4 regions of the Microbulbifer zhoushanensis genome follow, and region 2 is predicted to be linked to each of the others. Evidence: predicted binding sites of a transcription regulator. Region 2 holds the regulator's gene; each other region holds the start of a gene.

Region 1 (7,195 bases), on a different contig from region 2:
GTGAAGTGGGTCTTGAGAAAGTGGTGCAGCGTCTTTAATGGGTGCTGCCCCTTGCGCTGGATCGTATTGCCGTAAGTAATCACGACAATATCCGTCTGGTCCCACAGGTTCTTGTGGGCAATCGGTGTCTGGCATTCCTCGTCCAGGCGCATGACCTTCATCAGTCGCTGCGCCAGTGTGGCCCCGTCCTGGTCGGGATAGATGACCGCCAGGTGTTCGCAGAGTCGTTTCTGCAATACTTCGCGGATGGGCATGTCTTCAGTCAGTGCGTTCATCGGTGCTTCCCGGCCTGTTATGTTCCGTATTCCTCGTAGTCCATCTCCACCGCGGACTTCAGTTCCTGCAGGAACTCCGGTGCGGCGCTGGTGATGCGGCTCCAGCTGGGGATAAAGGGGGTCTCCATCGGGTTTTCCAGGAAGGTCTGCCCGGCCTTCATCAGGTTGCGCGCAAACAGCTCCACAGTCTGCTCCTCGCGGTGGATATCGAAATCGAGCCCGTTGATGATGGCATCGTTGCGATAGGTCTCGACAAAATCCAGCGCAATGCGGAAGTAGGTGGCCTTGATACTGCGAAAAGTCTCGGTGGAGAACACCGTGCCCTGGGTGGCCAGCTTGCGGAACAGTGACTTGGATATATCGATGGACATCTTCGACAGGCCCGCCTCCTGGTCGTCAAAGGAAACCTTCTGGTGCTTGTGGTCGTAGCGGTGGGCGATATCCACCTGGCACAGGCGGTTGGTGGAATAGTTGCGGTGCATCTCTGACAGCACACCGATTTCCAGCCCCCAGTCACTGGGAATCCGCAGGTCGTTGATCACGTCCCGGCGGAATGAGAACTCGCCGGCCAGGGCATAGCGGAAGCTGTCCATATAATCGAGGTACTCGGTGTGGCCATAGATCTTTTTCAGGGTACGGATCAGCGGCGTTACCAGCAGGCGGCAGACCCGGCCGTTGATCTTTCCCGACGCCACGCGCGAGTAATAGCCCTTGCAGAACTCGTAGTTGAAGTTGGGATTGGCGATGGGGTAGAAGAGCCGCGCCAGCAGCAGCCTGTCGTAGGTGACGATATCGCAGTCGTGCAGGGCGATGGCCTCGCCGCGGTTGGAGGCGAGGATATAGCCCAGGCAGTACCAGACATTGCGCCCCTTGCCCGCCTCCCGGGGCGCCAGGCCGCGGGCCTCCAGCTTGGCGTCCAGCTCGCGCAGGCGCGGGCCGTCATTCCACAGTACCCGCACGTGCTGGGGCAGCACACTGAACTGGCGCAGTGCGTCGCGATACTGGGCTTCGTCGGCACGGTCCAGGCCAATCACGATCTCGGACAGGTAGGGTACCTGCTTCAGCTGCTCGAGGATGGCCGGCAGGGCCTCGCCTTCCAGTTCCGAGTAGAGGGAAGGCAGCAGCAGGGACATGGGACGCTGGCGGGAGAACTCCATCAGTTCCCGTTCCATCTCGTCCTGCGTTCGGTTGGAGAGGTTGTGCAGGGTGGTAATGGAGCCGTTCTGGAAAAAGTCGGTCACGGGCGCCTCCTGTAGGGGCTGGTAGATGGCCATGCTGGTGGCCTGGGTATTCTCGTTTTCTCGCGCTGGGTCAAAGCTGTGGTGGTGCTATTTATTCCGTTCATCAGTTGGAGCGAGCAGTGGTGCGATGCACTCGTGCCAGCCCGCCGGGCCCTCCTGCTCACTGGTGAGTACCAGCCGGGATGCTGTCTCCTCCAGCTCCGGTGGCTGGCGGTGGGGGCCGCGCACAATCACGGCAATATTCGCCACCGCGAGCATATCCAGGTCGTTGGGGCTGTCCCCGGCCGCCACCAGCCCATAGTCACCCGGTTGTGCCCGGCGATAACATTCGAGCAGCTGCAGGGTTGCGCGCCCCTTGTCGGTGTCACCCAGCAGGTGCAGGAAGCGGCCACCCTCCAGGGTGGCGAGCCCGGCTTCGCGGGCACGGGCACAGAAAGCCCGTTTTTCCCGATCCGTGCCGCGCCATAGCAGCGGCTCGGAGTAGTGACGTGTCTGTGCCGCCGCAGCCTGCTGCGGCGTCAGGCCGGTGGCGTCCACGATCTCCTGCAGTGTGGCATTGGCAAAGCCCAGGTAGGGTGAGCCGTGCGTTCGTGTATCGCGGTCCAGGTAATCCAGCAGGTCCCGGCGGGGCTTGCCTGGTTCCAGCACCCAGAAGCCGGCCTCTTCGCGGGCCCCGGGCGGGGGTTCCGGGAAGTAACCGACGGGGATAAAGATGGCCGAGCCATTTTCGACAATAAACGGGTGGTGGTTGCCCAGCTCCCGCCGGATCTCGATCATCTCGTCGCGGGTCTTGCTGCTGTTGAGGATGACCGGGACTTCGCGTTGGTCCAGCTCGCGCAGCAGCCCGTCGACCGGTTCATGGGAATAGGTGAAGTGGTCCAGCAGGGTGCCGTCCAGGTCACTGACCACCAGCCAGTGCTTGTCGTGCGTTTTTTCTTGCGCCATTGCCACGTCGATCCGGATCACTCTGTTACAGCCTGTACGTAAATAGAATCCAAAAATAGTGCCAGTCTGGGATTATGAGCCAACAAAATGCCCGGCAGGCGCCATCGCGGTGCGCTGTGGCACCTGATTCCTTTTGTGTCTGGAGAGTCGCTGATCTTTACTGATCAGGTGCTGCAGTTTGGTGAAAGTCGGCCGCACACGATCAAGCGGTATGCCTTATATTGGCGCATTTTGGCCTGGATGCCGCTATTTGCACCGACTCAGTGCATAGCGACAGCCGGACCAGGTGGAGGGTGATATGGCGGGTAAGCGCAGGGGAAAAAACGATGACAAGGAGAAATGGTCGGACAGGGTAACCCGCACCAGCGATGCGCTGGACCTCCAAGAGGGTGTATTCACCCTCGATGACCCGGCCGAGATTGCCCGCTCCCTGAAACGCTCGGCAGAGGCCAGTGAGCGACGCAAGTCCGATCCCTACCGTTCTGCCATGTCGATGCTGACCTTCTATATCAACCGGGCGGGGAGCAAACTGCCGGAAGAGAGGCGGGCGGTGCTGGAACAGGCCAAGGAGGAGTTGCGTCGGGTGTTTGGCCGCGAGTGACCGGCCGTCGCGCCTATGTGCAGGCTGTGGCAAGGAAAATCACAGATTATCCTTATCCGCCGCAGTGAAATGCGCCGTCTGGTCCGAATATGCTTTCATAAACGCGGGCCGGTCGACAGCGCGCGCGACATAGTCACGGCAGGCAGGGAATCCAGCGAGCCCGTCGAACCTGGCCACAAGACGCAGTACATCCGCCATGGCTATATCGGCGACCGAGAAGGTGCCGGCCAGCCATTCGCACCCTGCCAGCACCTGTTCCATATGCCGGAGCCGCGCATCGAGGAACCCATCCAGGTGTTTCCGTCCCGGCGTTTCAGTGTTGTCACCGGAAAAAATGAATATTGACCACGGCAGGCTGGCCGCCTCAACCGAGTTGAGCGCAGCGAATAGCCATTTAATCACCTCGCTGCGGGCGCCTGGCTCAGTTGGCATTAGCGTGTCACTGTGCTCTCCCAGATGGAACAGGATCGCGCCACTCTCGAAAATTGAGGTCTCGCCGATGGTCAGCCAGGGCACCTGCCCGAAAGGCTGGTTCGAGAAATGCCCGGTATCCCTTGCACGAAAGGGCACACTCTCAACACGGTATGGCAAGCCGGCTTCTTCCAGTGCCCAGCGCACGCGAATGTCACGCACGTATCCCCTGGGCATATCGGGGACCCAGTCGAAAGTGGTGAGGATCAGTTCGGTCATTGGGTATCTCCTTTTGCGAACCCCTCTATCCAGAGCGCTCTGGTACCGCAGGAGAAGTTGAAAACGCCGTGTACCGGGGCAGATTATTCAGGTGCCTCGTACAGGTTAAAAGCTATTCAAATGCAATGTCCAGTCAGGGCTGGAGTTCGAACGGGGCCACCTTTGTGCCCTGGTGGTAAACCATCTTCCAGGATCCGTTCTCCAGTCTCCATATGGATGTTCTGTATGAGAAAGTCCCGGTATCACTTCCTGCCTTCTTGATAAAAGCCCTGTGCACTGTTTGTGTGACGCCATCCCCAAGAATACGAAACTCCCTGTCCTGCGTTTGTGCAGACCAATCGGCATCCTGCGGCAGTTGCTCGAGAAGCTCTGCGAGCCCAAAGCAGGCACCGCTGGCGCCGATCTCCCTGAAGTCGCCAGAAATCAATTCCCTTAATTTCGTGCGAGATCGTCGTACGGAAGTATTCAGTAAAGATTTTTCCTTGCTGATGATCTCTTCCTGGAGGGACATGTGCCTGGAACCTGGTTGTTCGGGGTGCCCAACCGGTGTCAGTGAAGTTTGCCCCCAGCTTCCCGCACCGAGAGCGGACCCCCGCAACCCGAAAATAGAGTTATTGGTTCTACGCATATAGCGAACCGCTAGAGCCAGTGTGTCGGGCTAGGACTTCTGCCGGCTGGTATCGTGAAACTGCCACAGTACGTTGATGATTTTCCAGTCGCCGGCTCTGGTCTTGTACAGGTGCATGTAATCGATCCACTCATCTACTGTGAGCTTTACTGAGGCCGTCCTCTGGTCAATATCAAAAATCTCGATTTCGACTTTCGGTTCCTCGGGAAACCGGTCACCGTCCTTGTTGTAGGCCGCCGCCAGCTCCAGCATGTCCTCGTAATCCGTCTCTAGGATGAACTCCTTGCCCTTGTCGTCCAGCCAGTAGGTTCTCTTGGCCAGGTCCCTGTCGAGCCCTCTCTTTGCCAGGCCCGGCTGAACCTTGTGCTGTGACTCGATATAGTCCAGTACGGCTCTCCTGATACTCTCCTCATCGGTGGGCGTGCCTGCGTGGGAAACTGCTGACACCATGAAAGTCAGGGTCAAAAGTACCAATACCTTGAACATAAAAATCCCTTTCAGTGTAAAAAGTTTTTCTTTGATACAGGGAGGGCCCTGTCATTATTCCCGGGCCCTTCACTCGGGCTTACGGCCGTGTTCAGGGGCAGTCCTCGCCACGAATAAATTGTATCTAGCCATAAATGGCCGGCGATGGCTATGACCGGGTGGCGGGTGCAGGAGTGCCGTGGGAGCAGGTTCGCATTATCCGGGTAGGGCCTGCGGGCACGAGGACGCGTTGGTGTCGGGGAGCGGGTGGCTTGGCGGGAGGTCAGGGTGCGGGGAACCGCAGCCGGGCCCTTCCTGAGGAGGGGCCGGCGGTTGTGGCCGGCCCCTCCCAGCGGGGAGGTTTACAGGGACTGCACCCAGGTGCCGTCCGGGCGGCGGCAGGCGGAGCCCTGGGTTACCACCGGCTCGCCGGAGCCCATCACCTCGGCGGTGAAGGGGCGGCAGTAGCTGTCGCCGCGCTGGTGGACCGGGCCCGGGGTGACCGCGTAGCGTTCATTGCCCTGCTGGCTGTCCCAGGTGATGCGTTCGCCCTCGGGAGCGAATTCCAGTGCCTGGGCCACGCAGGCCTGGTTGCGCTGGTCCATGCGCTCGCCGATCTTGCCGCCGATCAGTACGCCGGCAATGGCGCCGCCGATGGTGGCGGCTGTCCTGCCGCGGCCGTCACCGATCTGGTTACCGATCACGCCGCCGACTATGCCGCCCAGTACGCTGCCCACTTTATCGCTGTTGCAGCGGGTCGCGGTGGCCTGCGGTGCGGGGCGCCATTCCGGGCGGTACTCCGGTTCCGGCGCGCGCTGGTCGAACCAAGGCGGCAATACGGCCACGGCGACGCGGTCATGGTGGTGGTCGTCGTAGTAACGGTCGCCGCGGCACTTGCGCTCTTCCTTGTAGTCGCCGTCGCGCTCCCATTTGCGCTCCACCTTGCAGTTGCCGTCCCAGTACTCTTCCTTGCGGACATAGTGCTCGTGTTTGTGCTTGTGCTTGTGGTGCTTCTTCCAACCGCGGCCCTCCGGTGGCTCGGCGAATACGGCAGCGGAAAGGCTGCCGCACAGGATCAGGGAAGTCATTATCGCGAGCTTTTTCATGGGCCCCTCGTTGCTTGAATTTTGATCTAATGGTTTGTCGTCGGTGTGCCTGGTGCTGGGGCACCCGGGGCGCCGGCGTATTGGTGTGTTTTCAGGCGCCGGTCGTAAGTCGCCAATTTTACCAATTGGTTCCATCGTATTGGAGGGTGGGGGGCAGGGGATGCGACCGGGGTCACCCTTTTGGATGACCGGTCAGGGAGAGCAGTGCGTCCGCCGGGGCTGCATACCCCGGCAGAAGATGGGGATCAGGGAGAGCTACAGGCCAGGCAGCGGGCATACAGGGCCCGCGGGTCGCGGAAGTTGCGCAGCTCGGCGAGGGGCTCCAGGGCTGGTTGCAGGCTGCTCAGCCAGGCGCCCAGGGGCAGGTTGGCCTGGAGGCTCGCCGCCACGCTGGCGTCGATATTCTCCGAGAGTGCCTGCATCAGCCGCTGGCCCGGTGTCAGCTGGCGCTTGATCTCCAGTACCTCATAGTCCTCGAGCTCTGCCAACTGCGCGGCTGAGGCGATGGCGTCGTCCAGGTAGCCCAGCTCATCCACCAGGCCCAGCTGCTGGGCAGCGCGACCGGTCCACACCTGGCCCTGGGCGATCTTGTGGACCTCCTCGGGGGTTGAGCCGCGGGCTTCGGCGACGATGCGCAGGAAGCGGGTATAGGTGTTTTCCACCCCCTGCTGGAGGATGTTGGCGGCGGATTCCGACAGGGGGCGGTCGAGTCGCATGGCGCCCGACAGCTCGGTAGTGCCCACGCCGTCGTTGTATATGCCCAGTGACTCGAGGGATTCCTCGAAAGTGGGGAAGGCACCGAATACGCCGATCGAGCCGGTGATAGTGGACGGTGCGGCCCAGATGCGGTCGGCGCCGGTGGCAATCCAGTAGCCGCCGGAAGCGGCCACGCTGCCCATGGAAAGCACCACCGGGATACCGGCTTCGCGGGTGGCGAGGAGCTCCTGGCGGATGGCCTCGGAGGCAAAGGCGGAGCCGCCACCACTGTCGACCCGCAATACCAGTGCCTTCACTTCCTTTTCGCGGGCCTGGCGGATCAGTTTGCCCAGGGAGGCGCTGCCGATCTGCCCGGCGGGGGCCTCGCCATCGACAATGGAGCCGGTGGCAGCGATCAGGCCCACCTTGTTCGCGGTCGGTGTGGGGATATGGGTGAGTTTCTGGTTGCGCAGGTACTTGTTGGCATCGATACCCTTGTAGCCGATCTCATCCTCGCCTTCGCCGATGGCTTTCCGGAGGGCGTCGAT
Region 2 (7,195 bases):
ACTGCTGCTGAAAGTAGAAGATGTAATGCATGCCGGCGAGGAGCTGCCCCGGGTCTCGCCGGAAACCCCGCTATCCAAGGCCCTGCTGGAAATGACCAGCAAGGGCTTCGGCATGACCACGGTGGTGGATAACAAGGGCACCCTGCTGGGCGTATTTACTGATGGCGACCTGCGCCGGGTAATCGACCAGAAAGTGGAACTGGACAAGGCCACCATGGACGTGGTCATGAGCCGGCGCCCGAAAACAGTCTCCGCCGACACCCTCGCCGCCGAGGCACTGCGGATAATGGAAGATAACAAGATCACCGCGCTGGTGGTGGAAGACAGCGCCCGCCACCCCATCGGCCTGCTGCATATGCACGATATACTGCGCGCCGGCGTAATCTGATCCCACGACTGCCTGCGACTGAATGAGAGAAGGACAAGAAACTGTGAGTTCCAGCGAAAAGCAGCAAGAGAAAATCGACCGCAAACTGGCGCAGGTGCGCTGGCTGGTCCTGGACGTCGATGGCGTCCTCACCGATGGCCGCCTGTATTTCGACAACAGCGGCAATGAACTGAAAACCTTCAATACGCTGGATGGCCACGGCATCAAGATGCTGCAAAAGTCCGGCGTCCAGGTGGCGATCATTACCGGGCGTCGCAGCAGTGTGGTGGAGCGCCGGGCCCACGACCTGGGCATCCACAAACTGATCCAGGGTCGCGAAGACAAGTTTGCCGCCCTGCAGGAGCTGCTCGACGGGGACAGCTGCCGACTGGAGGACATTGCCTATGTCGGTGATGATTACCCGGACCTGCTGGTAATGACTCGCATCGGCTGCCCCATCTCGGTCCCCAATGCCGCATCACCGGTGCGTGAGCGGGCGATCTGGGTCACCAGCAGCCGCGGCGGTGAAGGCGCAGTACGCGAGGTCTGCGACCGCATTATGCATGTCCAGGGCACCTTCGCCGCCGCGTTGGCACCGTATATCGGGGAGTACTGATGCGGACCTGGCTCCCCCTGTTTGTGATCGTGGCCCTGATCAGCGTCGCCGCCTGGTTCGCCGAGAGCCCACCCCCGGAGCTGCTGGGCAAGCGCCCGACCCCGAAACAGCACAAACGCGCCCCGGACCTGGTGATCCGCGATGCACGCACACGCCACTTTAACCTGGAGGGCAACCTGGCCTATCGGGTGGACGCGGAGCGGATTACTTTCTTCCAGTATGCCCGCAGTGACCGCGCCAACCTGAAGGAGCCACGCATCCTGTTTTTCCAGGGAGACCAACCCAAGTGGCGCACGGAGTCACGGACCGGGGTGGCCTTTAACAATGGCGAACGGGTGGTCCTGCGCGGCGACGTGCATATCAATGAACTCCCGGAGCCCGGCGGCATCGTACTGGATACCGAGAAAATCACCATCAAGCCCCGCCAGGAATACGCGGAAACAGACAAACTTGTTACTATTGCCGCCGGCCCGAACCGGACGCAGGGAAAAGGCCTGCGCGCCTTCCTGAAACAAGACCGGGTAGAGATACTCTCCGAGGTGGAAAGCACCTATGAAACTCAATAACTTCCTGTGCGCCCTGGCAGCTACTACGCTACTGCTGCAGGGAATGCACGCCACAGCACTGCCGGCCGACCGCCAACAGCCGGTCAAGGTCAATGCGCAGAAACTGGAAGCCAACCGCGGCAAGAACCTGTCGGTCTACAGCGGCAACGTGGTCATCACCCAGGGCTCGCTGCAGATCCGCGCCGATCGCGTGGAAGTACACGGCAACCCGGAAGGGGAGATCCGCCGCGTCATCGCCACCGGCAATCCGGCCCACTTCCAGCAACAGATGCAACAGAGCCAGAACCTGGTCAAGGCCCGCGCGCGCCGCATCGAGTTCAAGGTCAACTCCGACGAACTGCAGCTGACTGGCAACGCCCACGTGGACCGTGACGGCAACACCCTGGCCGCAGAGCGGATCGACTATGACCTCAACAGCGAAAAAATGCAGGCCCAGGGCCAATCTGGCGACGGCCGGGTCGAGATGATCTGGAAACCGGAGCGCAAGCCCGAAGGGACAGCCCCGGCCGACAGCGCAGAAGATAACAAGGATTCGACGGAAGGCCAGTAACCCCTTCCCACCGGGGCCGCGCCTCGCAATCCCCAGATCCAGCGCGGGATGCCGCCACGGCATCTCGCGCCCAGCAGGAATTCAGTATGCCAACGCTACAGGCGTTACACCTCGCCAAACAGTACAAGAAGCGCAAAGTCGTACGGGACGTATCCGTCAGCGTATCGAGCGGCCAGGTCGTGGGCCTGCTGGGCCCCAATGGGGCCGGCAAAACCACCTGCTTCTACATGATCGCCGGCCTGGTGCGCGCGGACGCGGGCCAGGTGCTGATCGATGAAGAAGACATCACGCGGTTATCCATGCACGGCCGGGCCCGCAAGGGCATCGGCTACCTGCCGCAGGAGGCCTCGGTATTTCGCCGCCTCAGCGTCCGCGACAACATTCTCGCCATCCTCGAGACCCGCAAGGACCTTACCCGGGCGCAGCGGCAGGAGCGGGCCGATGAGCTGCTGAACGAATTCAATATCACCCACATCTCCGGCAGCCTGGGCATGTCCCTGTCCGGCGGCGAGCGACGCCGGGTGGAGATTGCGCGAGCCCTGGCCACCGATCCGGCATTCGTCCTGCTCGACGAACCCTTTGCCGGCGTCGATCCCATTTCGGTCAACGATATCAAGCAGATCATCCAGCACCTGCGCCAGCGTGGCATTGGCGTCCTGATCACTGACCACAACGTGCGCGAGACCCTGTCCATTTGTGAGACCGCCTATATCGTCAGCGAAGGCCACATCATCGCCGCCGGCGCACCGGATGAGGTGCTCTCCAACCAGCAGGTACGCGAGGTTTACCTGGGCCACGAATTCACCATCTGATGCGGACCGGGCGCCGAAAACCGTCCTAGGCAGAGGGGGCAATCTGCATATCTGTCACCTCCATCGCCGGCGGAGGCAATACGGTCATCATTTTCGGCACACTTATTGCTTGTAATCGCGCCCACAGCAGGTTAGTCTGCCGCCTTATCGAAATTCGGAAGAATATTTCGTTCTAGCGGTTCTCTACCCTGTATGAAGCAATCCCTCCAGCTCAAGCTCGGCACCCAGCTGACGATGACCCCGCAGCTGCAGCAGGCGATTCGCCTCCTGCAACTGTCGACGCTCGACCTGCAACAGGAGGTCCAGTCGGCCCTGGACAGCAACCCGCTGCTGGAGACCGATACCGGGGAGCATGGCGAACATGAAGCCTCCGCGGATGAGGCCAAGGGCGAGGATCACCCGACCCCCGGGCCCGATGACCGCACGGCCAGCGCCAGCGAATCCGGTACAGATGCCGCGAGCGAGAGCGAATGGAACAACGACATTCCCGACGACCTGCCGGTCGATACCCACTGGGATGACATCTACAGCGGTGGCAGCTACAGCGGCCCGACCGGCGAGGACAACCTGCTGGAGCAGCGCAATGCCACCTCCGAAAGCCTCCACGACCACCTGCTGTGGCAGCTGAACCTCACCCCACTCTCCCGGCACGACAAACTGATTGCTGAAACCCTGATCGACGCGATCGATACCCGGGGCTTCCTGCAGTCGCCACTGGCGGAGCTGGCCGAGGCGCTGGAGGTCGGTGAGGATGAAATCCTGGCGGTCCTGAAAACCATCCAGCAGTTTGAGCCCGCCGGATGTGCGGCGCGCGACCTGCGCGAGTCCCTGCTGCTGCAGCTGCTGCAGATGCCCGCCGAGACCCCCTGGCTCGCCGAGGCCCAGGCCATCGTCGACTTGCACCTGGACCTGCTGGGTAAACGCGACTTTCGCCAGCTGGGGCGCCGCACCCGGCTGAATGAGGCCCAACTGGGTGAAGTGATGCGGCTGATCCAGTCGCTCAACCCGCACCCGGGCGAGGCCTTTGGCGGCGATGAGCCGCAATATGTCGTACCGGATGTGATCGTAACCCGGCGCCAGCAACGCTGGCAGGTGGAGCTGAACCCGGAAACCACCCCGCGCCTGCGCATCCATGCCGGTTATGCCTCCATGATCAAACGCGCGGACAACTCCGCCGATAACAACTTCCTGCGCGATCACCTGCAGGAGGCACGCTGGTTCCTCAAGAGCCTGCAGAGCCGCAATGAGACCCTGCTCAAGGTGGCCTCGAGCATCGTCGAGAAACAGCAGGGCTTTTTCGAGCAGGGCCCCGAGGGAATGAAACCCATGGTGCTGGCGGATATTGCTGAAACCGTGGGCATGCACGAGTCCACTATTTCACGGGTCACCACGCAAAAGTATATGTTCACACCCCGCGGGGTCTTTGAGCTCAAATACTTCTTTTCCAGCCACGTCAGCACCAATTCCGGTGAGGATGCCTCGTCTACCGCGATCCGCGCACTGATCCGCAAGCTGGTCGACGCCGAGCAGCCACGCAAGCCCCTGTCCGATAACAAGATCACCCAGGAGCTGGCCAACCAGGGAATCAAGGTTGCCCGCCGCACGGTCGCCAAATATCGCGAATCCATGGGCATACCCTCTTCCAGTGAGCGCAAGCGCCTGATCTGAGACCACTGCAGGCCCCGCCAACCGGGCCCTAGCGGCGCAACCTGACCCCATCGAAAAATACGGTCACCACCACTTGCCGGGCATGCAATCCCACGCGGCCCGCAACCAATACCTCAAGTTTGAGTGTATCCTTCCAATCTGGCGTACTTCCTAGTAGGGTTGCCGCCCTGACAGGGGGTGCTGCCGGTTCAAACCGCGCTTTCGATGCACTCGAACAGGAGAATTCCATGCAAGTCAACATCAGTGGCCGCCACCTGGAAGTGACTTCAGCCCTTCGCGATTATTGTCTCGAAAAACTGGATAAACTCTCCCACCACAATGACCTGATCACGACGGGACAGGTAACCCTGTCAATGGAAAAGAAAGAAATACAGCGCGCCGAGGCACTGTTTCACGTCAATGGGCGGGAGATCTTTGCGGATTCGGAAGCGGATGATATGTACGCGGCAATTGACGCCCTCACGGACAAGCTCGATCGCCAGCTGATAAAACACAAAGAGAAGTTGCGAGCCCATCGTTAAGCTATGACATTGGAAGCATTACTCTCGCCCAGCCTCAGCCTTTGCCGGGTGGCGGGCAGCAGCAAAAAGAAGCTCTTGCTGAATATTGCCCAGGCGATAGCCGAGCAGTATCCACACCTGGACGCAGACACGATTTTCAACCAGATGATCGCGCGCGAGCGGCTGGGCTCCACCGGCATCGGGGATGGTGTCGCCATCCCCCACTGCCGCCTGCCGGGCTGCCAGGAGGCCATTGGTGTACTGTGCACCACTGAGCCGGCGATCGATTTCGATGCTGCCGACCGCCAGCCGGTCGACCTGCTATTCGCCCTGCTGGTGCCGGAAAACGCGGAGCAGGAACACCTGGACACCCTGGCGGAAATCGCCGCCCTGTTTAACGACAGCAGGGTCAGGGAGAAGCTCCGCCAGGCGGACTCCAGCGACGAGCTCTACGCCCTGGCCATCGACAGCGCTGCCGCAGCCTGAAGCACACCAGCGCCGTCCCACTGCGATCCTTCACAAACATCCGTTATCGTTGTGCCGGACGCCGCAATGGCGGATCATTGGCCAATGCGACCGGAAGCCCGCCGGTCGCTCTTGCCCGGGCAGGTAGCAAACGGCCGGCAGTCGATCAAACATTACGAAACGGACCTCGAAACTTATGCGCCTGGTGATCATCAGCGGCCGCTCCGGCTCCGGCAAGAGTTCAGCCCTGCAACTGCTGGAAGACGTCGGCTTCAACTGTATCGACAACCTGCCCGCCAGCCTGCTGCCGGAGCTCGTGCGCAGGGTCCAGGAGCAGCCGCGTGTGGAGAGCGCCCGGCTGGCCCTGGGGATCGATGCCCGCAACCTCTGGCAGGACGTGCAACAGGCACCCCGGGTTATCGATGAATTACGCGAAAGCGGCATCCAGTGCGACGTCATATACCTGGACGCGCGCTCTCCCGTGCTGGTCCAGCGTTTCAGTGAAACCCGGCGCAAGCACCCGCTCAGCGACAACCGCACCCACCTGCTGGAAGCCCTGAACCGGGAAAAGGAATTACTGGCCCCGCTGGCCGGCATGGCCGACCTGGTGATCGATACCAGCAGCCTGAGCCTGCACCAGCTGCGCGACCAGGTTAAGACCCGGGTTGTCGGGCGCGACTCTCCTGGCATGGCGATCCTGTTCCAGTCTTTCGGCTTCAAGCACGGGGTACCGGTTGATGCGGACCTGGTGTTTGACCTGCGCTGCCTGCCCAACCCCTACTGGGTTGCCGAACTGCGCCATAAGACCGGCCTGGACCCGGAAGTGGTTGAATTCCTGCGTTCCCACGAGGAAACCGGCGAGATGCAGCGGGACATTACCAGCTTCCTCGGGCGCTGGCTGCCCTCCTACCAGCAGAGCAACCGCAGCTATACCTGTGTCGCTGTCGGCTGCACCGGCGGTCGCCATCGTTCCGTATACATGGTTGAGCAGCTGGCCAGGACGTTTGCCGGCCAATTCGATAATATCCAGGTTCGCCATCGCGAACAGCAGCCGTAACGTATAGACGGAGAACGCGACACCGCCATGCAGAAGTGCCGCCTGACCATCATCAACAAGCTGGGCCTCCACGCCCGCGCCGCCAGCAAGTTCGCGCAGACCTCAGCCCGGTTTTCCGCTGACATCCGCGTCCACTGCCAGGGCAAGTGCGTCGACGGCAAGAGCGTAATGGCACTGATGCTACTGGCCGCGGGCAAGGGAGTGGAACTGGAGCTGGAGGCCACAGGTGGCGATGAGGAAGCCGCACTGGAAGCCATCACCACCCTGATCAACGACCGCTTTGGCGAGGGCGAGTAATCCCGCGCCCACTGCCCCGCTGGCAGCACGGCACCGATAGGCATAAAATCCCCTCCCTGCGGCCCCCGAACGCCGCCCGACCCCGAACCTCTCAGTGCAGTAAGGAAACGCCGTGTCCAACCCGCCACCAGCTGAAATCCAGTTCCGCGCGCAGAACCAGCTCAGTGAGTTGTTTGCCGCCCTGGACAGTGGCACCGGCCGCGAGGTGCAGCGCATGCTGCACACCCTGTCGCCGCAGAGTATTGCCCAGCTGCTGGAAAGCTCCCCACCCCGGATTCGCCAGGTGCTCTGGAAACT
Region 3 (7,195 bases), on a different contig from region 2:
AATGCGGCAGCAAAGGTGTCGAGGCGGATCCCCGGATCCTCCAGGCACTGGCCATCGCGCAGGCGGAAATGCTGCTTGTAGAGGGGCGAGGCAACCGTCAGTTCACCATCGACCTCGGCGATTATGCCCCGGGCAATCACGCCGGCACCGGCGATCGGGTCCCAGTTGTCGATGGCGTAGAGCTGCTGCTCGGCATGGGGAATAAAAAATAAGGCGATGCTCCTGCGGGGCGCTAATGGCCCGGCCGCAGAAACATCGCCTACGAGAACACACACTCCTGAATCGGCAACCAGGTCTGATCGCTGGCAGACCGGCTGCCATGGAGTGGGGGTTATGGCAACTTCTGTCATTATTTATACTCCAGAATGCAATGATTGTGCAGCAAAATTCGAAAATTAATTTAATTGCGCCGTTTTGGTGCAGTTTGCTGGAAAACAGCCGCGCTCAAGCGGGCTCGGCGATCTTTACGACCTCTTCTTCACGGGCGGGTCGTGGCTGGCCACGCTCTTCCACGAAAACGATTTTTTCATCCGGTTCGTCGGTATTCACAAACTGGCGGAAGCGCTTGAGCATCTCCGGATCGTTGATGGCCGTTTTCCATTCACACTGGTAAGTGCCGACCACGTTCGCCATCTGCACCTCCAGTTCCTCGCCAAGGCCCAGCTTGTCGTCAATGATGACCTCACGCAGGTAGTCGAGCCCGCCCTCGAGGTTTTCCAGCCACACTGAAGTGCGCTGCAGCTTGTCGGCGGTGCGGACATAGAACATCAGGAAGCGGTCGATATAGCGCACCAGGGTCTCGTCATCCAGGTCGGTGGCGAACAGGTCCGCGTGGCGCGGGCGCATGCCGCCATTGCCGCAGACAAACAGGTTCCAGCCATTCTCGGTGGCGATTACGCCCACATCCTTGCTCTGCGCCTCGGCACATTCGCGGGTGCACCCGGATACCGCCATCTTGATCTTGTGCGGTGAACGCAATCCCTTGTAGCGATTCTCGATATGCAGGGCCATGGCAACACTGTCCTGTACCCCGAAGCGGCACCAGGTACTGCCCACGCAGGACTTCACCGTGCGCAGTGACTTGCCGTAGGCGTGCCCGGTTTCGAAGCCGGCCTCAATCAGCTCCCGCCAGATCTCGGGTAACTGTTCCAGCCGGGCACCGAACAGGTCGACGCGCTGGCCGCCGGTGATCTTGGTGTAGAGGTCGTATTTCTTGGCCACCTGGCCCAGCACGATCAGCTTGTCCGGGGTGATTTCGCCCCCGGGTACCCGCGGTACCACCGAGTAGCTGCCGTTCTTCTGCATGTTGGCCATAAAGGTGTCGTTGGTGTCCTGCAGGCCCACATGGGGCCTGTGGTGGATATGGTCATTCCACAGGGAGGCGAGGATGGAGGCCACGGTGGGCTTGCAGATTTCACAGCCGCGACCGCTGCCATGCTTCTGCAACAGGTCCTCGAACGTACGGATTTCTTCCACCTGGACAATATGGAACAGCTCCTGGCGGGTAAATTCAAAGTGCGCGCACAGGTGGTTGTTGACCTCCATGCCCAGTGCCGCGAGCTCCTCGTCGACAACGTTTTTCAATAGCGCGGAGCAACCACCGCAGCCGGTAGATGCCCTGGTGACATCCTTGACCTCACCCAGTGAACAGCAACCCCCTTGCACCACATCGACAATCTGGCCCTTGCTGACATTGTGGCAGGAGCAGATGGTGGCGGTTGCGGGCAGTGCCCCGGCACCGAGTGTGGGGGCGTCGCCGTCCGCGGCGGGCAGGATCAGTTGCTCCGGGTGCTCCGGCAGGTCGATATCGTTCAGGTGATACTGCAGCAGCTGGTCGTAGTCGCCGGTGTCACCCACCAGCACGGCGCCCAGCAGCTTCCTGCCGTCGCCGTCAGTAATTATGCGTTTGTAGATGCCGCTCTGTTCGTCGACAAAAGTGATTGCTGCGGCGCCCTCGGCGCGACCGTGGGCATCGCCGATGGATCCTACCTCGACGCCCAGCAGTTTAAGCTTGGTGCTCATGTCGGCACCGGTAAAGCTGGCCTCCTCACCGCAGAGCAGGGAGACCACATTGCGGGCCATGGTGTAACCGGGAGCCACCAGGCCATAGATGAAGTTTTCGTACAGCGCACACTCGCCAATGGCGAAGATATTCCCGTCGGATGTGCGGCAGGATTCATCGATCACGATACCGCCGCGCTCACCGAGTTGCAGTCCGGCGGCTTGTGCCAGCTTGTCTTCGGGGCGGATACCGGCGGAGAAAACGATCAGGTCGGTGACCAGTTCGCGATCATCCTTGAACTGCATACGCAGGCGACCGCTGTCTACTTCCTCGATCAGTTCGGTAGCGGTGCTGGTGTGGACAGTTACGCCCAGGTCCTCAATCTTGTCTTTCAGCAGTCCGGAACCGCCCTCATCCAGCTGGATACCCATCAGGCCCGGGGCGAACTCCACTACGTGGGCTTCCAGTCCCAGTTCTTTCAGCGCGTTGGCAGCTTCGAGCCCCAGTAGGCCACCGCCGACAACGACGCCGGTGGTGGCGTTTTCACTGGCCGCGCGAATCGCGTCCAGGTCCTCAAGCGTGCGGTAAACGAAGCATTTCCCGTGCTCATGGCCGGGAATCGGTGGTACGAACGGGTAGGAGCCGGTGGCCAGGATCAGGCGGTCATAAGTTTTCTCCACACCGCTGGCGGAAGTTACGGTCCGCTTTTCCCGGTCGATGGAGACTGCGGCATCGTTCAGTAGCAGGTCGTAGCCCCAGTCGCGGTACTGGTCGATCCTGCCCAGCGCCAGGTCGTCGGCGCTGCGGCCGGCAAAATATTCAGACAGGTGCACGCGATCGTAGGCCGGTCGTGGCTCGGCGCAGAAGACGGTGACCTCGAACAGTGCGTTCTCGGGGCGCGCAGCCAGCTGCTCAAGGAAATGGTGGCCCACCATTCCGTTGCCGATAACGATTAGTTTTTGCTTAGCCCGCGGTTCAACCATGTGAGTTCCTGCCGTGTTGTCTCTGAATGATCCGGCAGGGTGGGGCGGGGAGGGTGGTGTAGGCACGGCCTCTACCCCTTCTGCCGAAGGGTACAGGCGCCGTTGCCTCGTAAGGGATTTTCTGTATTGGTGTAATCAGGGATTCAAGGATTGTGCCAAACGCGTCTCACCGGTTTATGCGGGTTTGCCGCTGCTGCCTGTGACTGGTGTGCGGCAAGCTGGTGCAGGGGCGGCCGGGTTGCACCGTGTTGGTGCCGGCAGGGTGTTGCGCAAGGTTTTGTTCCGGTTTGTCACTGCAGGAAATGCAGCAGGTGCGAGAGCAGTAACAGCAGTGCTACGAGCTGCCAGAACAGCAGCGGGTTGCGCTCCATCAGTGGCGCGCTGTCCGCGTGGGTGAACTCGGGGTTGGGTGTGTGCAGGTCGTGGACAAACTCCGACAGGGCCGCGTAGCGATGACGGGGGTTGGGATGGCAGGCCCTCTGCAGGGCCCTGTCGATCCACAACGGTAACTCCGGGCGGTGATTCCTGGCTGGCCGATAGTGGAGCGCGCTGTAGTTGTGCAGCCGGTAAAGCCGGTCGCCTGCTCGCTCGCGATAGGGATAATGGCCAGTGAGCAACTCATAGGTGATTACCCCGAGGGAAAAAATGTCTGATCGGTGACTGGCGGCATCGCCGAGAAAGTATTCGGGAGCAATATAATTCTTGCTTCCCGGGACCCGGTCGCTGCGATGGTGCAGGTGCTCCCTGAGTCCTGCCGCATTTGCGCCGCCCAGGTCGACCAGCTTCAGGCGTCCGTCGGCGGAGATCATGATGTTCTCGGGTTTCAGGTCGCCGTGGATAATCTCCATCCGTTGCAATCGTCGCAGTGCACTGACCAGTTGCTGCACCAGTTCCCGCACCTGCTCGATTGGCGGCGCCGGGTTCAGTTCCAGCCACTGGCGCAGGCTCTGGCCCTCGACATATTCCATCACGTGGTAGAGGAACTGTTGAGACGCCGGTGGGGCATAGATGCGCACGATACCCGGGTGATCCAGCCGCCTGCCGGTCCATTCCTCGGCAATAAAGTTCTCTATGTAGGCCGGGTCATCAATAAAATTGGCCGACGGTGTCTTGATGACACGCAGGGCACCACTGCCGGTATCGCGGGCCAGGTAGAGCTGGCTGCGGGCACTGGCGTGCAGCTCCTGCAGGACCAGGAAACCATCGAGCCGGTTGCCGGGGCGCAGGTCCGGGGGGAAGGGCAGCCTGTCGCGCTGCCCCAGCAGGTCCTCGCTTTCCGGTTCCGGGCACACCCGGACACGGACCACAGCTGCGCTCAGGTTGTCTTCCGAACCGGCAGCGAGCGCCGCGTCCAGAAGTGCCCGGGCGGGGTCGTCGGTCTGTGCTCGCAGTATTGTCGCGATGCGCGCCGGGGCCAGGTAGTCGTGCACCCCGTCGCTGCAGACCAGGAAGATATCGCCCTGCTCCAGCTGCTCACAGCGGTAGTCCACCTCAATATGGGCGTCCATACCCAGGGCGCGGGCCAGGAAGGTGCGGTTGCGTCCTAAAGCTCGGCTGTGGTCACAAGTAAGGCAATCCAGGGTGTCGCCGCGCAACCGGTAGATACGGGAGTCGCCGATATGGATCAGGTGGGCACTGGCGCCCTTGAAAATCACGCAGGAAAATGTGGTCAGCCAGCCCTGGCGGAGTTCCCGGCTGCCGCCGCCCTGGCGGTAGAGCCAGCTGTTCAGTGCGTGCAGCACCCGCGCGGCCGCCTGTTTGACGGACCAGGTTTCGGGCGTGCTGTAGTAGTCGGACAGGAACCCACTGATCGCCGCGCGCGCCGCCTCACCGCCGGCTTCGGCACTGGCAACCCCGTCTGCGACCGCTGCCAGGGCTCCGCGGAACAGGCGTGCGGAGCCACTGGGCGCACAGACCGCACATGCATCATCGTTATGGACCCGCCGTCCGGCACAGGAAGCGCTGGTCATGACCAGCGCTTCCTGCCGCCTGTCATCCGCCCTGGCTCGGCTGTCTGTGCCTTGCGGGACGTGCGTGTCGGTCGCGGAAGGCATGGTATTCAGGTCACATCGATCAGTGAGACGCTGCCATCCGGCAGCACTTCCGCCATCTGCCCCTGCGGTTCCTCCATCAGCAGGAGCACGGCAAAGCCCACCAGCGCGGTGGCGGCAATCACCAGGAAGAAGGCCTCGTAGGAAACCAGGCTCAATACCGTCAGGTAAAACACTGCCCCCACATTGCCGTAAGCGCCTGTCATGCCGGCAATCTGCCCGGTAAGGCGCCGCTGGATCAGGGGCACCACGGCGAAGACCGCACCCTCACCGGCCTGCACGAAAAAGGAACAGCCCATGGCGGCGGCCACGGCCAGTAGCAGTGGCCAGGTGCTGTCGATCTGGCTCATCGCCAGGTAACCCGCCATCAGGCCCAGTACCAGGACCTGGAGCGTGGCCCGGCGACCGAACCTGTCACTGAAAAGGCCGCCCACCGGGCGGGACACCAGGTTCATGAAGGCGTATCCGGAGGCCAGCAGCCCGGCCCGCACCGGGTCGAGGCTGAAGGTTTCGGAAAAAAACAGCGGTAGCATGGAGACTACCGCCAACTCAGAGCCAAAGGTGGCGAAATAGAGCAGGTTGAGGATCGCGACCTGCTTGAACTGGTATCGATGCGCGGGCGCCGGTGGTGTCTGCAGTACCTCGCGGTTGATTTCCCAGCAGCGGCGGGCGTCCAGGACATAGAGGAGTACCAGCGCCGTATAGACCAGGCTGGCCCAGGTTCCGTCCAGCAAGGCTACCCCCGCGGGGGATAGCTTCCAGGTGAGCAGGGCCAGGGCGGCGTACAGCGGCAGTTTCATCACCAGCAGCAGGGCAAAGTCGCCGCGGCTGGTGACCTCCATGCCGCCCATCCTGCGCGGCTTGAAGTAAGTCGATCCCTTGGGGGTGTCGGTCACACTGCGGTAGTACACAAAGCTGTATCCCAGCGCGAGTACGCCGGTGAGGCCGATTGCGTAGCGCCAGCCATCATCACCGCCGAACAGGAGGGCAATCGTGGGCAGGGTTATGGCTGCCGCCGCCGAGCCGAAATTACCCCAGCCGCCGTAGATTCCCTCAGCCGTGCCCAGCTGTCGGGCCGGGAACCATTCGGAAACCATGCGGATCCCCACCACAAAGCCAGCGCCGATAAAACCGAGGAGCAGGCGGCCCAGGGCCGCCTGTACGAAGCTGTCAGCGAGGGCGAAAATAAAACAGGGAATGCTGCCAACTGCCAGCAGTATGGAGTAGGTCAAGCGTGGGCCATAGCGGTCGGTGAGCATTCCGATCACGATACGCGCGGGAATGGTCAGTGCCACGTTCAGTATCAGCAGCGTCTTTACCTGCCCGGGGCTTAACGACAGGCTGTCGGAGATTGCCATCAGCAGGGGCGCGTGGTTAAACCAGGCAAAAAAACTGATGAAAAATGCCACCCAGGTGAGGTGGAGAATCCGTATATTCCCGCGGAATGAAAACAGGTTCAGTGATTGGCTGGACATGGTTGCTTCCTCTTATCGCTGTGCAATGCGGGCATGCCGGTCGATATCCTCTGGTCTCGATGGCACACCGCGCGCGGCCGCGGGCATAAAAAAAGCCCACGGGTGCAGCCTTGGCTGCGGCCGGTGGACTTCGTTGTCCAGGTTTCTAGTTTTCTCTGTGAGCGGCATTCGCCGCTTTAATTTCCTGGTGCCGGTGCAATTTGCCGGGCACGCTGTCCGGGTTCAGTGCTTGCCGAGATAATCCAGCACCTGCTGGTACAGCTCCTCGCGGAAAGCCCCGGCAGCTTGCGGGGACACCGGTGAGAACTTGCCGCATAGCTCCAGCAGTTGCGTTGCCTTTTCCCGGGTCGGGCGCCCGCAGTCGCTGTCGGTGTGCGCAAACAGGTGCCAGCCGGGATTGGCTGCCGGGGGCTGGCCATGTTGACAGTGCAGCTGGTCATTCAGTGAGGGGGCCAGGCTGTCGGCATCCAGGTCCAGGTAGTGTTGTTGCGCGAGCAGCGCCACCGCATCACGTCGCTGGGCGCGGTCGCCAAGCCAGGTGCAGGCCTGCAGCAATGCGGCGCGCAGGGCCAGGTGCGTCTGTGGGTGCCTGGTGTGCCAGCCCGCAGTAACGGCAAGCACTTTCTCCGGCATGGCCGGCAGCAGGGCATTGCAGGCTGCCACGATTACGCCCAGTCCCCGTTG
Region 4 (7,195 bases), on a different contig from region 2:
GCGAGAAGATCAGCATATAGCCGGAGGCCTGCACCCGCCGGCGCAGGTCGAGTTCCATAGACCTGGCGGCGGGATTGTGTGCGGTGCTGTCCTGATGCCCTGAACCCATTGGGAATTCCTGTGTAACGGGCCTCAAAACTCCTGTGGGCCCGCTGACTCCGGCATGGCCCGGATGTCTTAAAGTGGTCGTTGTTGCGCCGCCGTTGCAGGATACCCCGGGATCCGGCGGCGTGGTGCGCATGGCGCAAATCTAAATATTTAGATAAACCGCCGAGTATATTGTGATTTTTTGCGCCGCCAAAGCCCGGCTATAGTTTTATCAGCAACTTGACTGCGGAATTGTGCACTTTTGGAACCCCTGAGACTGACTTGTGGAAATATCCTGACTTTGCGTGCCGGGGCCCTGGTCTGCCCGGCTCACAAGCACCTGATACCCGGGCGCGGGCTGTCGGCACAGGTATACGAGCGCGGCGGTGAGCCGCTGCGGGATGCCTGTGTGCATGTCGCTGAGTGCGGGGTGGGCGAGGCGCGCATGACTCGCGCATACAACCTGCCGGTGAAATACCTGTTGCACACGGTGACACCACAGTGGAGTAGTGGCGACCAGTGGGGTGCCCGGGCGCTGGTCGAGTTACGCCAGTGCTATCACAGTGTGCTGGACCTGGCGCGACAGGGAAAAATAGATACGTTGCTGTTTCCCGCCCTGGGGGCGGGCACCAATCGCTTTCCGCATAGTATTGCCGCGCACCAGGCGCTGGAAGTGCTGCACCCGCGGGCGCATGAATTTAGCCAGATTACGGTTTGCCTCCACACCCCTGCGGCACTGGCTGAATGGCAGCAGGTGGAGCGCAGGTTCTTTACACCGTCATGACCGCAGTGGTGGCCGCTACCGGCAGCCAGTCCATGCGGGGCCCCGGATTTAGCGGACAGGCGGGCCTGCGGCCTGGCGGGAGAGCGGAAACGAAAAAGGCGGGCCAGTGGCCCGCCTTTCTCTTTGCACTCTGAAGTTAACGAGTGCTTACTTCTTGGCGCGCTTGCGCATGTTTTCCTGCAGGATCTTCTTGCGCAGGCGCAGGTGGTTCGGGGTCACCTCCACCAGCTCATCGTCCTCGATAAACTCCAGTGCCTGTTCCAGCGTGTGGCGGATCGGCGGGGTCAGGGTCAGGGCCTCGTCGGTACCGGCGGCGCGCACGTTGGTCAGCTGCTTGGCCTTGGTGGGGTTTACCACCAGGTCATTGTTGCGGGAGTGAATACCCACTATCTGGCCTTCGTAGATATCCTCACCGTGGCCCAGGAACAGGCGGCCACGGTCCTGCAGTGTGTACAAGGCGTAGGCCAGGGTCTTGCCCTTGACCATTGAGACCATCACACCGTTGATGCGCTTGCCCACGTCACCCATTTTCACCGGGCCGTAGTGGTCGAAGATGCTGGTCATGATGCCGGAGCCGCTGGTCATGGTCAGGAACTGTGAGCGGAAGCCGATCATGCCGCGGGACGGCACGATAAAGGTCAGGCGCACACGGCCCTTGCCATCGGGCTCCATGTTCTTGAGCTCCGCCTTGCGCAGGCCCAGCTCTTCCATCACCGCACCCTGGTGCTGCTCCTCGACGTCGGCCACCACCTCCTCGTAGGGCTCCTGGATCTCGCCGTCGACTTCTTTCTGTACCACTTCCGGGCGGGATACGCCCAGCTCAAAACCTTCCCGGCGCATGGTCTCGATCAGCACCGACAGGTGCAGTTCGCCGCGGCCGGACACCTTGAATTTTTCCGGGGAATCGCCCTGCTCCACGCGCAGCGCCACGTTGTGGATCAGCTCCTGTTCCAGGCGCTCCTTGATATTGCGCGAGGTGACGAACTTGCCGTCCTGGCCGGCAAACGGCGAGTCGTTGACCTGGAAGGTCATACTCACGGTGGGCTCGTCGACGGACAGCGCCGGCAGGGCCTCGGGGTTTTCCGGGTTGCACAGGGTATCGGAGATGTTCAGTTCGCCCACACCGGTGATGCAGACGATGTCACCGGCGCTGGCCTGCTCCACTTCCACGCGCTCCAGGCCCAGGTAGCCCATCACCTGCAGTACCTTGGCCTTGCGCTGGTTGCCCTCGCGGTCCAGCACCACTACCTGCTGGTTGGGCTTGAGGGTGCCGCGGGTGATACGGCCCACGCCGATCACGCCCACATAGCTGTTGTAGTCCAGTGCAGACACTTGCATCTGGAACGGGCCTTTCTCGTCGACTTTCGGCGCTTCGACCTTGTCCACGATCATCTGGAACAGCGGCGTCATGTCGTCGGCCATGTCGGTGTCGTCCAGGCCGGCGATGCCGTTCAGGGCGGAGGCGTAGACCACCGGGAAGTCCAGCTGCTCATCGGTGGCGCCGAGGCTGTCGAACAGGTCGAACACCTGGTCCATCACCCAGTCGGGGCGCGCGCCGGGGCGGTCGATCTTGTTGATCACCACGATCGGGTTGAGGCCCTGCTCGAAGGCCTTCTGGGTCACGAAACGGGTCTGCGGCATGGGGCCGTCCACGGCATCCACCAGCAACAGCACGCTATCCACCATGGACAGGACGCGCTCCACCTCGCCGCCGAAGTCGGCGTGCCCGGGGGTGTCGACGATGTTGATGCGGTAGTCGTGCCAGCGGATGGCGGTGTTCTTGGCCAGGATGGTGATGCCGCGCTCACGCTCCTGGTCGTTGGAGTCCATTACGCGTTCCGCGCCCTCGTCGCGGCGGTCCAGGGTGCCGGACTGCTGCAGCAGCTTGTCCACCAGGGTGGTCTTGCCGTGGTCTACGTGGGCGATGATCGCAATATTGCGCAGGTTGTCTATCACTATGAACCTCTGAGGGGTAAAGCGCGCAGTCCCCTGACTGTCGCGTCAAATGTATCGGGGCGGGGGCTGACGGGCAGCGGCTCTCCGGCCAAAGGCGGCGATTATAGTGGCCAAGCGTGACAACTGCGAGCTGCTTTTGCATAAAAAGTGGTCAATTTTGGCCGATCTGGCCCGGGAATGCCCCGCTCTGTGGCCAGGGCGGGGTCTTGGAGGGGGAGAAGCGGCTTGCCTCAGTCGGGCCGGTGGGGGATATGCGGGCGCAGCACGCCCACATTGCGATAGCCGGCGTCCAGCAGGTGGGAGGCATGCAGGCGGCTCATCACGCCGCGGCTGCAGTACAGCAGGTACTGCTTTTGCGGGTCCAGTCCGGCGAACGCACTGTTCAGGCGGTAGAAGGGAATGGTCTCCACGTCGCTGCCCTCTATCTCCAGCGGGTCCACTTCCTCCTCGTCCGGGTGGCGGATATCGATGACCACCGCGTCGCCGGGCTCGGCGAGGATCTCAACCTCCGGCGCGCCTTCGGTCACATCCTCCATGACCTTGTCGATGTTCTGCAGCACACGCTCGTCGATGGCGCGGTCGAGGACACTGAAATCGAAGTGGCCCTCTTCCTCCTCCACCCGCGACAGCTTGGCCCGGGTGGTGGGCTTGACCGAGATGACCCCGCAATACTCGGGCATATTGGCCGCAAACTCCTCGGTGCCGATCTCCCGCGCGGTGCGGATGATGTCGCCCTTGTCGCTGGTGATCAGTGGGCGCAGCACCAGGGTGTCGGTGACACTGTCGATCACTTTCAGGTTCTTGAGGGTCTGGCTGGATACCTGGGCAATGGCCTCACCGGTCACCACCGCGTCTACCTTCAGCTCGTTGGCGATGGCCGTGGCGGCGCGCAGCATCATGCGCTTGAGGATCACGCCCATATGGGAGTCGTCCACATTCTGCAGTATCTCGGCTACCACCTCGTCGAAGGGCACGGTGATGAACTTTACCCGGTGCGATGAGCTGTAGCGGTTCCACAGGTAGTAGGCCACTTCCTTGACGCCCAGTTCGTGGTCGCGCCCCCCAAGGTTGAAGAACAGGAAGTGGGTGCGGATGCCGCGTTTCATGGTCAGGTAGCTGGACACGGTGGAGTCGAAGCCACCGGAAACCAGCGACAGGACCGGGTCCTGGGTACCCATGGGGAAGCCGCCCAGGCCGGCGTGCTGTTGTTCCACCACGTTGAGCTTATCGTGGCGGATCTCCAGGCGCACGGTGATATCCGGATCCTTCAGCTTGACCCCGGCGGCCCCGGTGTTCTTGTTCAGGCCGCCACCCACGTACTGCTCTACATCCAGGGACTGGAAGTCGTGCTTGCCGCTGCGCTTGACCCGCACACAGAAAGTCTTGCCGTCCAGCTTGTCGCCCCACACGGACAGGGTCTTCTCATAGATGTCGTGGAAATCACCCAGGGGGTACTGGCGCACCCGGGCGAAGTTGGCGATACCGGGGGTGTGTGCCAGTACCTCCTCGATGCGGTCCGCCAGGTGCGAGACGGCATCCGGTGCAATCACCTCTATCTTTTCCCAGTCCTTCAGCACCTTGATGCGGTCATCGAGCCGATGCAGCATGATGCGCAGGTTGTCCTTGAGCTGCCGCGACATGCGCTTGCGCACCGGGTTGCTCTTGATGGTGATCTCGGGGAAGAACTTGACGACAAAGTGCATGATGAGTTGTTGACCGGGTACCGCAGGTTGATGATGAGCACGGAATTATAAACAGTCTGGCTGTAAATTCACCGGGCCGGGGAGCAGTTGGGGGTGACTGGCGCAATGTTGAATATTGTGCTGCACTGAATTTGTGCGCCAGGGTCCCAATTCGTGCCATTTTGGTGCGCAGATTGGTGGCCGGCGCGCCAGTTTGCGTCTATTTTGCTCAGGGCGGCGCCCAATCCGTGCCCTGGACCCCGGTGCCCGTGGCTCCGGCCCAATTGCCCCAATTTGGCACACTCCTTGCTTCAGTACTGACCACGAACAGTACGCCGTCGCTAAAGAGTCGAGCCTCACCAAGGGTTAACGTTCAGCGACCTACAAACTTTCAAGACCTGGAGGACAGCAATGTCAGCGAATACGCTCGGTTTGATTAAAGAGAGTGAAGCCAAATGGGTAGACCTGCGCTTTACCGATTCCAAGGGTAAGGAGCAGCACGTCTCCCTGCCGACTTCCGAAGTCGACGGCGAGTTCTTCGAAGAGGGCAAGATGTTCGACGGCTCCTCCATCGCCGGCTGGAAAGGCATCAACGAGTCCGACATGATCCTGATGCCGGATGACGAGGCCTCTTTCCTGGACCCGTTCACCGATGAGCCCACTGTGATCGTGCGCTGCAACATCGTCGAGCCGTCCACCGGCCAGGGCTACGAGCGCGACCCGCGTTCCATCGCCCTGCGCGCCGAGGAATACCTGAAGTCCACTGGCCTGGGCGACACCGCGCTGTTCGGCCCGGAGCCCGAGTTCTTCGTATTCGACGACATCACCTGGGGTGCCGAGATGGGCGGTGCCTTCTACAAGATCAACTCCGAGGAAGCGGCCTGGTCCTCCAGCATGCCGCACCCGGAAGGCAATATCGGCCACCGCCCGGGCGTCAAGGGCGGTTACTTCCCGGTACCGCCGGTCGACTCACTACACGACGTGCGTGCCGCCATGTGTTCCGCCATGGAGCAGATGGGCCTGCACGTTGAAGTGCACCACCACGAAGTGGGTACCGCTGGCCAGTGTGAAATCGGCGTTGGCGCCAACACCCTGACCAAGAAGGCGGACGAGGTGCAGATCCTCAAGTACGCGGTGCACAATGTTGCGCACGCCTACGGCAAGACTGCCACCTTCATGCCCAAGCCGCTGGTAGGCGACAACGGTTCCGGCATGCACATCCACATGTCCTTCAGCAAGGACGGCGTGAACCAGTTTGCCGGTGACGGCTATTCCGGCCTGTCCGAGACCGCCCTGTACTACATCGGTGGTGTCATCAAGCATGCGCGCGCCATCAACGCGTTCGCCAACGCCTCGACCAACTCCTACAAGCGCCTGGTGCCGGGCTTCGAGGCGCCGGTGATCCTGGCTTACTCCGCGCGCAACCGCTCTGCGTCCATCCGCATTCCGTACGTTGCCTCCCCGAAAGGCAAGCGCATCGAGGCCCGCTTCCCGGACCCGACCGCCAACCCGTACCTGGTGTTCGCCGCCATGCTGATGGCCGGCCTGGACGGCATCAAGAACAAGATCCACCCCGGCGACCCGGCCGACAAGGACCTGTACGACCTGCCGGCGGAAGAAGTGGCCGAGTACCCGACCGTTGCCTCCAGCCTGGAAATGGCCCTGGATGCCCTGGACGCGGACCGCGCCTTCCTGACCGAGGGCGGCGTATTCTCCGACGACGCCATCGATGCCTACATCGAGCTGAAGCGTGAGGAAGTGGAGCGCCTGAACATGACCACTCACCCGGTCGAGTTCGACATGTACTACTCCGTATAAGCGCCCTCACGCAATCCGCGTGTCAAGAAAGCCCGTACCGTCTGGTACGGGCTTTTTTATTGGGGGTAAACTAGCCTTCACCTAATGAAGCCCCGCCATTTTGCGGGCATGCCGGAGGCAGGAGTGCCAATGCGCAGATACCACACCATCACCGGCGCTGTCGTCGCAACCTTTGCCGCAGCGGCCCTCATGTTCGCCACTGCCGGGGCGCTGGCGGGCGGTTCGGGGGAAGATGACGCCAGCGGCGGCAAGGCGATCTACAAGACCGTGGGCCCGGATGGCAAGGTGACCTTCACCGATGTACCGCCGGAAGACGGCAAGGCGGAACGTATCAGGCTGGCTCCCACCAACGTGCAGCCGATCGTGCGGCCGCGCCCCATGCCCACGCGCAAGCTGTCACCCAATGACCGGCGCGAACGCGACAGGCCCCTGGGCCCTATCAACTTCGCCATCGTCAGTCCCCAGAGTGGCGCCACCATTCCCCCGGGACAGCGCTTGATCGTCTTGCGGGTGGCCATCGACCCGGCGCCTCCCGGCGGTTACCGCTTTTTCGCCGTAGTCGACGGCCGGCCGTGGCAGGGCAGTTCCAGTGGCAACAGCCTGGATATCTCCGCACTGGAGCGGGGCACTCACGATATCCAGGCCGTGCTTACCGATCCCGACGGCCAGGTGCTGGCGCGCTCCCAGCCCATCACCATCTTCGTCAAGCGCCCGGGCGGCACCCTGCCGGACAACCCCTCCCCGCAGGCGGTGCCCGCGCCCCAGGCACCCACGGCGCCGGGCGTGCCCCAGTCAACCAGCCAGTCCCGGCGCTCTCGCAACTGAAGGCGGCCCGCTTTCTCCCGCCCGGCTGACCGGGCGGGCGCAC

The links. The regulator sigma-54, encoded in region 2, starts transcription at its own class of promoters, with help from an activator protein. The targets are predictions, from matches to a motif close to TGGCACANNNNTTGCNNT.
Region 1: a site for sigma-54 is predicted at 2,508-2,525, ahead of LVD10_RS12860 (HAD-IIB family hydrolase). Genes of this name have one in related genera too.
Region 3: a site for sigma-54 is predicted at 3,126-3,143, ahead of nirB (nitrite reductase large subunit NirB). Genes of this name have one in related genera too.
Region 4: a site for sigma-54 is predicted at 4,805-4,822, ahead of glnA (glutamate--ammonia ligase). Genes of this name have one in related genera too.

The regions. Positions count from the first base shown of each region.
Region 1 covers NZ_JAJSAO010000005.1:447,616-454,810, reverse strand. Annotated here, with positions in the region: gene LVD10_RS12870 (sugar phosphorylase) at 1-275, opposite strand, end outside; gene LVD10_RS12865 (glycosyltransferase family protein) at 293-1,516, opposite strand; gene LVD10_RS12860 (HAD-IIB family hydrolase) at 1,604-2,461, opposite strand; gene LVD10_RS12855 (DUF3175 domain-containing protein) at 2,760-3,062, shown strand; gene LVD10_RS12850 (glutathione S-transferase family protein) at 3,102-3,752, opposite strand; gene LVD10_RS12845 (nuclear transport factor 2 family protein) at 3,886-4,263, opposite strand; gene LVD10_RS12840 (nuclear transport factor 2 family protein) at 4,411-4,866, opposite strand; gene LVD10_RS12835 (RT0821/Lpp0805 family surface protein) at 5,208-5,951, opposite strand; gene sppA (signal peptide peptidase SppA) at 6,197-7,195, opposite strand, start outside.
Region 2 covers NZ_JAJSAO010000004.1:206,321-213,515, forward strand. Annotated here, with positions in the region: gene LVD10_RS09580 (KpsF/GutQ family sugar-phosphate isomerase) at 1-388, shown strand, start outside; gene LVD10_RS09585 (KdsC family phosphatase) at 432-983, shown strand; gene lptC (LPS export ABC transporter periplasmic protein LptC) at 983-1,549, shown strand; gene lptA (lipopolysaccharide transport periplasmic protein LptA) at 1,536-2,099, shown strand; gene lptB (LPS export ABC transporter ATP-binding protein) at 2,186-2,911, shown strand; gene LVD10_RS09605 (RNA polymerase factor sigma-54) at 3,104-4,579, shown strand; gene hpf (ribosome hibernation-promoting factor, HPF/YfiA family) at 4,807-5,100, shown strand; gene ptsN (PTS IIA-like nitrogen regulatory protein PtsN) at 5,104-5,565, shown strand; gene rapZ (RNase adapter RapZ) at 5,741-6,601, shown strand; gene LVD10_RS09625 (HPr family phosphocarrier protein) at 6,629-6,898, shown strand; gene mgtE (magnesium transporter) at 7,011-7,195, shown strand, end outside.
Region 3 covers NZ_JAJSAO010000003.1:40,476-47,670, reverse strand. Annotated here, with positions in the region: gene nirD (nitrite reductase small subunit NirD) at 1-350, opposite strand, end outside; gene nirB (nitrite reductase large subunit NirB) at 445-2,985, opposite strand; gene LVD10_RS06455 (bifunctional protein-serine/threonine kinase/phosphatase) at 3,276-4,955, opposite strand; gene LVD10_RS06450 (NarK family nitrate/nitrite MFS transporter) at 5,045-6,511, opposite strand; gene LVD10_RS06445 (CmpA/NrtA family ABC transporter substrate-binding protein) at 6,734-7,195, opposite strand, start outside.
Region 4 covers NZ_JAJSAO010000002.1:246,407-253,601, reverse strand. Annotated here, with positions in the region: gene LVD10_RS04640 (GGDEF domain-containing protein) at 1-109, opposite strand, end outside; gene LVD10_RS04635 (macro domain-containing protein) at 350-871, shown strand; gene typA (translational GTPase TypA) at 1,019-2,827, opposite strand; gene thiI (tRNA uracil 4-sulfurtransferase ThiI) at 3,058-4,530, opposite strand; gene glnA (glutamate--ammonia ligase) at 4,921-6,327, shown strand; gene LVD10_RS04615 (DUF4124 domain-containing protein) at 6,457-7,152, shown strand.